3 regions of the Labrys methylaminiphilus subsp. lupini genome follow, and region 3 is predicted to be linked to each of the others. Evidence: riboswitches for the same ligand, from Rfam matches in the RefSeq annotation. Region 3 holds a riboswitch; each other region holds the start of a gene.
The links. A riboswitch is a leader RNA that binds a small molecule or an ion and turns the genes downstream of it on or off. The one in region 3 is predicted to bind cobalamin.
Positions count from the first base shown of each region.

Region 1: it holds a riboswitch for cobalamin, as region 3 does, so the genes downstream of both, ACN6KF_RS17240 (DUF1636 family protein) here and ACN6KF_RS13360 (ABC transporter substrate-binding protein) in region 3, are expected to answer to the same signal.
Region 2: it holds a riboswitch for cobalamin, as region 3 does, so the genes downstream of both, metE (5-methyltetrahydropteroyltriglutamate--homocysteine S-methyltransferase) here and ACN6KF_RS13360 (ABC transporter substrate-binding protein) in region 3, are expected to answer to the same signal.

Region 1 is NZ_JBMDIH010000001.1:3,645,441-3,648,709, reverse strand. Features, by position in the region: gene ACN6KF_RS17255 (xanthine dehydrogenase family protein molybdopterin-binding subunit) at 1-360, opposite strand, end outside; gene ACN6KF_RS17250 ((2Fe-2S)-binding protein) at 365-820, opposite strand; gene ACN6KF_RS17245 (hypothetical protein) at 1,017-1,385, opposite strand; cobalamin riboswitch at 1,481-1,697, shown strand; gene ACN6KF_RS17240 (DUF1636 family protein) at 1,806-2,189, shown strand; gene cobW (cobalamin biosynthesis protein CobW) at 2,186-3,220, shown strand; gene cobN (cobaltochelatase subunit CobN) at 3,220-3,269, shown strand, end outside.
Region 2 is NZ_JBMDIH010000001.1:2,360,885-2,364,153, reverse strand. Features, by position in the region: gene metE (5-methyltetrahydropteroyltriglutamate--homocysteine S-methyltransferase) at 1-1,896, opposite strand, end outside; cobalamin riboswitch at 2,160-2,357, opposite strand; gene ACN6KF_RS11165 (fumarate hydratase) at 2,768-3,269, shown strand, end outside.
Region 3 is NZ_JBMDIH010000001.1:2,843,672-2,846,940, forward strand. Features, by position in the region: gene ACN6KF_RS13355 (FecCD family ABC transporter permease) at 1-906, opposite strand, end outside; gene ACN6KF_RS13360 (ABC transporter substrate-binding protein) at 908-1,966, opposite strand; cobalamin riboswitch at 2,158-2,388, opposite strand; gene ACN6KF_RS13365 (CobW family GTP-binding protein) at 2,497-3,269, opposite strand, start outside.

The sequences.
Region 1 (3,269 bases), 800 kb from region 3:
CATGCGCTTGTAGACGGTGTTCTCGCGCAAATTCCGGTTGGCCGAGGCGTATTCGGGCTTCACCTTGGCCCAGTCGCAACCGAGTTCCTCGGCGACGATCATCGGCAGGGCCGTGAAGATGCCTTCGCCCATTTCCGATTGCGCCACGCGGATGATCACGGTGTCGTCGGGCTCGATCAGGATCCAGGCATTGATCTCGCCGTCGGTGGAAGCACCGCCCCAGGGTTGGTCGGCGATATCAAGGGCCTGTGATGCAGCGGGGATGAACCCGCCGATCATCAGGCCGCCGGCGGCAGAGAAGCCGATGGCGAGAAAGCTGCGCCGGCTCAGCGCGGTGGACGTGCGGTCGATCGCGTTCATGGCCTCATCCCTTCATCAGTTCGGCGGCGCGATGGATGGCGGCGCGAATGCGCGGATAGGTGCCGCAACGGCAGATATTGGTGATGCCGTTGTCGATATCCGCGTCGGTGGGGGTGGGCGTATCCTTCAGGAAGGCGACGGCGGCCATGATCTGGCCCGACTGGCAATAGCCGCATTGCGGCACGTCCTCGGCGAGCCAGGCCTGCTGGACCGGATGCTTGCCGTCCGCCGACAGGCCTTCGATCGTGGTGATGGTGGCGCCGTCGACGTCACCGATCTGGGTCTGGCAGGAACGGATGGCGGCGCCGTTCACATGGACGGTGCAAGCGCCGCATTGGGCGATGCCGCAGCCGAACTTGGTGCCGGTGAGGCCGAGTTCATCGCGCAGGACCCAGAGCAGAGGGGTCTCGGGCTCGATGTCGAGCCGGTGGACGGTCGAATTGACGGTGATGGCAACCATGGGCAGGCCTTCCAGCGGCTGATGCCGGGCAGAAGTGCCGGGCCCATCGGCGTCGGCCTTCTGGTGGGCGATTGCGGGAAGGCAGAATTGTGGCGGCAATCATGGCGGCGGGGTGACGGGTAACGCAGACGTGAGAGTTTGTGCAGTCTGGAAACGGTCGAGAAATGTGGCCGCCAGTTGCGAAGGGGCCCCCGGCCTATTGCTTGAACCAGATCCGGCTATAGCCGAGCGCGTCGCCGGCGATGGCGACGAGGACGCCGACCGAGACGAGGATGAGGCCGATCATGAAGGTGCGCACGATGCGGCGATAGACTGGCGCCTCCAGTGATTTGACCGAGAGCATGCCGGCCAGCGCCCAGACTTGGAAGATGATGCCGCCCCCGATGAGAAAGACGGCGGCCAGGTCTTCCGGGATCCAGGTTCCTGGCTGCGATGCCCAGTTGTTGAGAAAGCCCAGCGAGAAGGCGAGCACGACGCCGATGGCCGTCACCGAACCGCCACGGAAGATGACGTCGATCTTCTGCGGCTCGGATGACGGTATCGGCGGCAGCTTCTCTTCGGGCATGGCAACCTCGTCGGTGTGGCGACGTCGCCGCCCTTTATGCCGGATTTTGCGCGTGCTTTGGAAGCGGGAACATTGACAAGCCCGTCCGCACACCCCTTATGTCAGCCACGATCGGTCTCTCGTTATGAGAGAAGAGGGAATGCGGTGCGGATGAAGAGCGGCCAGTCGATGGCTGCCTTGGATGCCAAAGCCGCGGCTGCCCCCGCAACTGTAAGCGGCGAGCGCCCCGCCTCGAGGCCACTGGGTAACCGGGAAGGCGGCGGGGGGCGATGAGCTGCGAGCCAGGAGACCTGCCGTTCGCAACCTTGTCACCGGTCCGGGCGGGGCGCCTCGGAGGCCGGTTCCGTTTTCCCGGACGATCGTCGGCCTCGCCGTCGGTCCCGCGCCCTCCATCCGCTTCGGCGGCGATGAACAGGGCCGATGCCACAAACACCTCTTCCAGTTCGGCTGCTCGTCTGCGTGACCTGCAGGCGCGAGGGCGACGATCCCGACGCGCCGCGCCAGGGGGCACGGCTGCGCGATGCGCTCGCCGGCATGCTGCCTGAAGGCGTCGAGTTGCAGCCGGTCGAATGTCTGGGCAATTGCAAGCGTTCCTGCACGGTGGCGCTCACGGCCGAAGGTACCTGGACCTATGTCTTCGGTGATCTCAGTGCCGAGAGCGGCCCCGACGTCCTCACCGGCGTCAGCCTGCTGGCCCATTCCACCGACGGCCTGATGCCCTGGCGCGGCCGTCCTGAAGTCTTCAAGCGCAGCATGATCGCGCGCATCCCACCCATGCCAACACTCAAGGACGCCGCCGAATGAACGCGCACACCAAAGTTCCCTGCACCATCGTCACCGGCTTTCTCGGAGCCGGCAAGACAACGCTGATCCGCAATCTGCTGGCCACCGCCAATGGCCGCAGGCTGGCGCTGATCGTCAACGAGTTCGGCGATGTCGGCGTCGACGGCGATATCCTGAAGTCCTGCGGCATCGAGAGCTGCCCGGAAGACGCCATCGTCGAACTCGCCAATGGCTGCATCTGCTGCACCGTGGCGGATGATTTCGTGCCGGCGCTGGAAATGTTGCTGTCGCGCCCCAACCCGCCCGAGCATATCGTGATCGAGACCTCTGGCCTCGCTCTGCCCAAGCCGCTGGTCAAGGCCTTCAACTGGCCGGCGATCCGTTCGCGTGTCACCGTCGACGGCGTCATCGCCGTGGTCGACGGCGCCGCGGTTGCGGCCGGACGCTTTGCCGATGATCCGGAAGAGCTCAAGCGCCAGGCCGAGGGCGACGCCTCCCTCGACCACGACAATCCGCTCGAGGAGGTCTATGAGGACCAGCTCCTCTGCGCCGACCTCGTCGTGCTCAACAAGGCCGATCTCCTTTCCGCCGGCGAAGCCGACAGCGTGGAGAAGGACATCGAGAAGACGGTGCCGCGCGCCGTCAAGGTGGTGCGCACCTCCGAGGGCCGCATCGATGCCGCCGTGCTGCTCGGCCTCGGGGCCGCGGCCGAGAACGATCTGGAGGCGCGTCCCTCCCACCACGACCACGAGGCCGAGCACGACCACGACGACTTCGATACCTTCATCGTCGACCTGCCCGCCATTCTCGATGCCGATGCCCTGGTGGACAAGCTGAAGGCGGCGGCCGAGGAACATGATATCCTGCGCATCAAGGGCTTCGTCGCTGTCGACGGCAAGCCGATGCGCCTCTTGGTCCAGGGCGTCGGCGCCCGTTTCTCGCAGCATTTCGACCGCGCCTGGGCGCCGGAGGAAACCCGTTCGAGCCGCCTCGTCATCATCGGCGAGAAGGGTATCGACCAGGCCGGCATCCGCAAGACGCTGGAGGGCTGATGCATCTGCTGCCGGCCGATACGCGTTCGCTCGACGCCAGCGAGGCCGC
Region 2 (3,269 bases), 480 kb from region 3:
CGGCAGGCCTTCGCGAATGGCCGGCTCGTCGATCTGGATGATGCGGATGCCGGCCCGTTCCAGATCGCCGACCTCGTCGCGCAAGGCGAGGGCGATCTGCCGGCAGACCTGCTCGCGCTCGAGGTCGTCCCGCACGAAGGACCATTGCAGCATGGTGACCGGTCCGGTCAGCATGCCCTTGACAGGACGCTTGGTCAGGGATTGTGCGAAGCGTGCCCATTCCACCGTCATGGCCCGGGGACGCGAGACATCGCCATAGATGATCGGCGGGCGCACGCAGCGCGAGCCGTAGCTCTGGACCCAGCCATGCTGGGTAAAGGCATAGCCGGCCAGTTGCTCGCCGAAATACTGCACCATGTCGTTGCGCTCGAATTCGCCATGCACGAGAACGTCGAGGCCGATCTCTTCCTGCCAAGTGATCGCCTGGGTGGTTTCCTGTCGCAGAAAACGCTGATAGTCGGCGTCGTCGATCCAGCCCTTTGCGTGGTCAGCGCGTGCTTTGCGCACGGCGTCGGTCTGAGGGAAGGAACCGATGGTCGTGGTGGGAAATTGCGGCAGGCCGAGCCATTCCTGGGCCCGGCGGCGCAGCGTGTAGGGATGCCGGCGCTCGCTCATGGCCGGCGTGAGCCCGTCCATGCGGGCGGCGACGCCGGCATCATGTATACGAGCGGATATACGGCGGGCCGCAGCTGCTGCGTCCGATTGGGCGAGTTCATCTGCGACGGCCCGCCGCCCGTCGACCAGGGCTGTCGACAGGGTCTTCAGCTCTCCGATCTTCTGGACGGCGAAGGCCAGCCAGCTGCGGAGTTCAGGATCGAACGCGCTCTCGGCCTCGACATCGTAGGGAACGTGGAACAGGGAACAGCTCGGAGCGAGGACGACGCGGTGGGGGCCGAGGGCTGCAACCGCCGGCTCGATCCGATCAAGAAGGGCAGTCAGGTCGCTCCGCCAGACATTGCGCCCGTCGATCACGCCCAGCGATAGCACCTTGTCGGCGCTGGCTCGTGCGACCGCCTGCCCGAGCTGGCTTGGCGCCCGCGCCAGGTCGAGATGCAGGCCGGCGCTGGGCAGGTCGAGTGCCAGGTCGAGATTGTCGCCGAGGCCGCCGAAATAGGTCGCGATCATGATCTTCAGATCGGAGACCGTGCTGGAAAGGACGCCATAGGCATGGCGCAGGGCGGCCCGCGCGTTCTCGTCGAGATCGAGCACGAGACAGGGTTCGTCGAACTGCACCCAGTCCGCGCCGGCCGCGGCCAACCTGCGCAGGATCTCGGCATAGACGGGCAAGAGGCCTGGCAGCAGGGTGAGCGGATCCAGGCCCTCGTCCTTGCTCTTGCCGAGCAGCAGATAGGTCACCGGGCCGATGAGCACGGGGTGCGTGTGGAAGCCGAGCGCTGCGGCCTCCCTGAATTCGTCAATGGGCTTGGCCGAAGCGAGTTCGAAGGCCTGGCCGCGGCGAAATTCGGGAACCATGTAGTGATAGTTGGTGTCGAACCATTTGGTCATCTCGAGAGCGGGGACACCGCCGCCGCCATGGCTGCAGCCCTCATGGCCACGATCGTCATGGCCACGATCGTCATGGCCCCGCCTGCCGCGCGCCATGGCGAAATAGGTCGAAAGCGGGACGGAGCCACCCTCCCAGCCATATTGAGAGGGGATGGCACCGACCACGGCGCTCATATCGAGAACCTGATCGTAGAGCGAAAAGTCATTGGACGGGATATGGGTAACGCCGAGCAGGCTCTGTCGAGCCCAGTTGCTGGCGCGCAACTGGGCTGCCGTTGCGAGCAAGGCGGTCTCGTTCTGCCTTCCGGCCCAGTGGGCTTCGAGGGCCGTCTTGAGTTCGCGACGTGGGCCGATGCGTGGCGTGCCGAGCGTCGAAATGGGAATGGACATGCGCGTCTCCGGCCGGTGACCGATAGGTCCCGGTTCGTGGTGAATGGATCGGATCGAGGAGGGAGCGGCGTACCGTCAGGGCACGCCGCAACGCATTCGTCGTCGAGCAGTCGGATCGACTGCACCTTCACGCATGATGGCAGTTTGAAGCTTGAACATCGGCAGACCCCACGAAGAACTGGGGGCAAAGGCCGTACGGGAGCGCCTGACGCGGCCAAGGACATTGACTTGGTCAAGCAACCACCGGGACACCCCGCCCGAGGACGTTTACATTCGTCGGGGCAGGTCTCCTGGCTCACGGCTCACCGAGCTTGCCTGCCTTCCCACCTGCGCAGGGCAGGCAGTGGCATGATGAGGCAAGTTCTCGCCGTCTACAGTTGCGGGGGCAGCGCCGGCATCGCACCGGCTTCCCTCTTAGCTTCCATTGCGAGAATGGAAGAACCTCGACTGGGCAAGCAAACGACAAGACGTCGTGAAAGTCAAGGTCGACATAAAGACATGTTTATATAGGCATGCCGTGCGATCATAGGTTACCCCTGGATCGCGACCTCGCGGCGGCCTTTGCTCGGCTTCAATCGCAACCACAAGCCCGGTGTCGATGGCGGCGCCTGCCTGAGTGCCTCGTCTGGCAGTGCACGAAAGGCCGAGGAGCCTTCAGCATGGAACGATTCCAATTGATCATAGGCAGCGGCGAGAAAAGCGACTAAATCAGGCCCAAACCGGTGGCGCCCCTGCGCCGCCTCTGCCAGTCCTGGAGCAAAGTGCGTTTAGACGGAAACGCTTGTTTGCTCTAGCTCCTTGTTTTGACGCGTCTTTGCGATTCTTGCCGAAGCCGTCAAATCGCAAAACGCTCTGTTCGGAGATCCTCTCCATGCCTGCCGATTCCGCTGCCAATTCCCGCTATCCCCACGTTCCCCTGTTCCCCCTGGGAGCGGACGAGACGCCCTACCGCAAGCTGACCAGCGAGGGCGTGCGGGTCGAAAAGCTCGGAGGCAGCGAGATTCTGCAGGTCGATGGCGAGGCGCTGCGGCTTCTGGCCGAGCAGGCCTTCATGGACATCAATCATCTCTTGCGCCCCGGCCATCTCCAGCAATTGCGCAACATTCTGGAAGATCCCGAGGCGACGGACAATGACCGCTTCGTCGCCTATGACCTCCTCAAGAACGCTAACATCGCCGCCGGTGGCGTGCTGCCGATGTGCCAGGACACCGGCACGGCCATCGTGATGGCCAAGAAAGGCCGCAAGGTCTGGACGGAAGGTGAGGACGAGGGTGCCATCGCCCAGGGCATCCGCGATGCCTATGAGAAGAAGAATCTGCGCTATTCGCAGCTCGCGCCGCTGTCGATGTTCGAGGAGAAGAACACCAAGACCA
Region 3 (3,269 bases):
CGCGACGATCATGAAGACGGCGCCGATCAGGGCGCTGGCCGGCAGCAATCGCCCATGGCGCACGCCCACCACCATCCGCGCGGCGTGCGGAATCACCAGACCGACGAAGCCGATCGATCCGACGATGCTGACCATCACCGCCGTCATCATCGCCGCGACGCCGACGAGCACGACATAAGCGCGCCGGACGGAAATGCCGAGGGATGCCGCCGATTCCGTGCCGAAGGTGAAGGCATCAAGCGCGCGAGCGTGCCAGAGGCAGACCAGCAGCCCCACGGCCGTGATCGGCAGGGCCAGCCAGACATCCGGCCAGCGCACGCCCGAAAGATTGCCCAGCAGCCAGAACATGATGCCCCGCGCCTGTTCGGCATTGGCCGCCTTGGTGACGATGAAGGAGGTCAGGGCATTGAAAAGCTGAGACCCCGCCACGCCTGCGAGGATCACCGCGCCGGTTCCGCGCCCCGATCGCATCGCCAGCAAGGCGACGAAACCGAAGGCCACCAGCGCACCGAGAAAGGCGCCGGCCGGCAGGCTCAAAAATCCCGCGCCGAGGCCGAGAATGGCGACCCCGACCGCCCCCGTCGATGCCCCGGCCGAGATGCCGAGCACATAGGGATCGGCCAACACATTGCGCAGCAGCGACTGCAGCACGACACCCGACAGCGCCAGGGCCGCGCCGCAGCAGGCCGCGACGACGGCGCGGCTCAGCCTGTAGTTCCACACGATGCCTTCATCGATGCGATCGAGAATGTAGCCGGCGCCCCACAGGCGGTTGGCCGCCGTCTTGGCCACCACCTCCATCGGGATGGCCGTCTCGCCGATGGCGGCGCCCAGCCAGAGCGCCAACACCAGCACGGCCAGCGCCAGCATGCCGATTGCCAGCAATCGCGTGACAGCGCGGTTCATCTCAACGCTTCAGGCCGAAACGCTGGATGGCATCGGCGAGCATCTCGATGCCGTCGACGACGCGCACGCTCGGCTGCATGGCCTGGACGTCCATTTCCACGACATGGCCCTGCTTGACGGCCGGCATCAGGCTCGCCACCGGATCGGTCTTGAGGAAATTAAGCTTCACGGCGATGTCGTCGGCGGGATAGCGGCGACGGTCCATCCTCCCGGCGACGATGATGGTGGGATCGGCCTTGGCGACGGTCTCCCAACCGACGCTCGGCCATTCCTCCTCGCTTTCCACGATGTTCCGGACAGCCAGGACGGACATGATGTAGCCTGGGACGCTGTTCTTGCCGGCCATATAGGGATCGACATCGACCTTGGCGCTCGAAAACCAGAAGGCAGCCGAGACCTTGCCATCGCCGGCGGCGATCTTGCGGCGGGCGGCTTCCTCGCGTGCCTTCAGGTCCGCGATGACCTTCGAACCGCGCTCCTGCACGTCGAAGATCTCGGCGAGTTCCCTGATCTCCTGATAGACCAGATCCATGGTGAAAAGGGTGCCGCGCGTGCCGTCGCCACCGCTGGAATTGTCCTTGCCGACGCAATCGGCGGGCGAAACATAGGTCGGGATACCCAGTTCCTCGAACTGCTCGGGCTTGCCGACGATGCCACTGGGGCCGACATGCCACTGGAACTGGGCGGTCACGAGGTCGGGTTTCTTGGCGATCACGCTTTCGAAGCTCGGATCATTGTCGGCCAGGCGCGGAATCTTGGCGTTGGCCTCTTCATAGCCCGGCAGAACCGGGCCGAACCAGACGGCCGTCCCCACCACCTTGTCGGCAAGACCGAGAAGGTAGAGAACCTCCGTACCGCTCTGACCGACGGAGACAGTGCGCCGCGGGGCATGGTCGAAGGTGACGCTGCGTCCGCAATTGGTGATCTTGAGCGGATATTTGGTCGCCTGGGCGGCGGCTGGATCGATGCTCAGCGTCAGGCTGAAGCCGGCCGCAAGCATGACGGCGAAGCTCGACCAGCGGGCCTTGCTCCAGCGGGCCCTTGTCTTGGGAAAAGTCATGACGTTCTCTCGGTTCGCGATAGGAAGATGGCGCTGTTCGGCGCAGGGCCGAAAACGGGAAACGTCCTCAGGCCAGGCTGTGGCAGAGGGTCTGATGGCGCGAAGCGGAGGGAACAGGTGGGCGACGGCCCGAGATGGCGGGAAGAAACGTCACATTGTCTCCTGTTCCGGGCATCCCCGCCCGTGACATGGGATTGATCGAGATGACGGCAGGTTTCCTGGCTCGCGGATATCGGCCTTGCCTCTGCCTTCCCATGGGGTCACCCACAGTGGCATGGCGCTTTTGGCGCCACGAGGATGCTCGGCAATCCGCCTACAGTTGCGGGGGCAGCCACGGCATGGGCTTCGAGAAAGCCGGACCGTGTTCCCTATTACTCCCATCGGGCTCGCACCCGACGGGAACCGTCAGTGCCACAGTTACCGGGGTGTCCCGATCGCGGTCAAGCGAATATGCAAAGCGGGTGGCGGACGATGGCGAGCCCTGTTTTCCCGCCCCAGCGCGCGCCTTCCCTCACCTGGAGCAAAACGCTTTAGGCCCGACAGGCCAGGAACCCCTGTTCGATCACGTCTTTCGGCAGATTACGCCCGATGAACACCAGACGGCTCCTGCGCTCCTCTTCTGGCTTCCAGGGGCGCTGATGATCGCCCTCGATCAGCATATGCACACCCTGCACCACGAAGCGCTGGGGATCGCCGTCGAAGGCGATGATGCCTTTCAGCCGCAGCATGTCGGTGCCGAATTGCTGCACGATCGTGTTCAGCCAGGGCATGAACTTGCCAGGGTCGAGCGATTCCCGGGCGACGAGGGCGAAGCTGCCGACATGGTCGTCATGCTCATGGTCATGGAATCCTGCAAGAAAATCGGGTTCGGCTTCCAGGATGCGGTCGAGGTCGAAGGCACCGCGATCCAGCACCTTGTCGAGCGCGATATCGCAGCGGCGTGTCTCGTGGAGGGTAGCGGTGGGATTGATGCGACGGATCCGCTTCACCACCCGTTCGAGTTCCTCGGTCGTGACCAGATCGGTCTTGTTGAGGAGGATGGTATCGGCGAAGGCAAGCTGCTCCTGGGCCTCATGCGCTGTCTCGATTTCGCCGAGCAGGTGCTTGGCGTCGACCACTGTGACGATCGAATCGAGCCTGGTCTTGGCGCGCACATCGTCGTCGACGAAGAAAGTCTGGGCGACCGGCGCGGGATCGGCCAGCCCGGTCGTCTCGATCAGGATGGCATCAAAGCGGTCACGTCGGCGCATCAGGCCCTCGATGATGCGGATGAGATCGCCGCGCACCGTGCAGCAAATGCAAC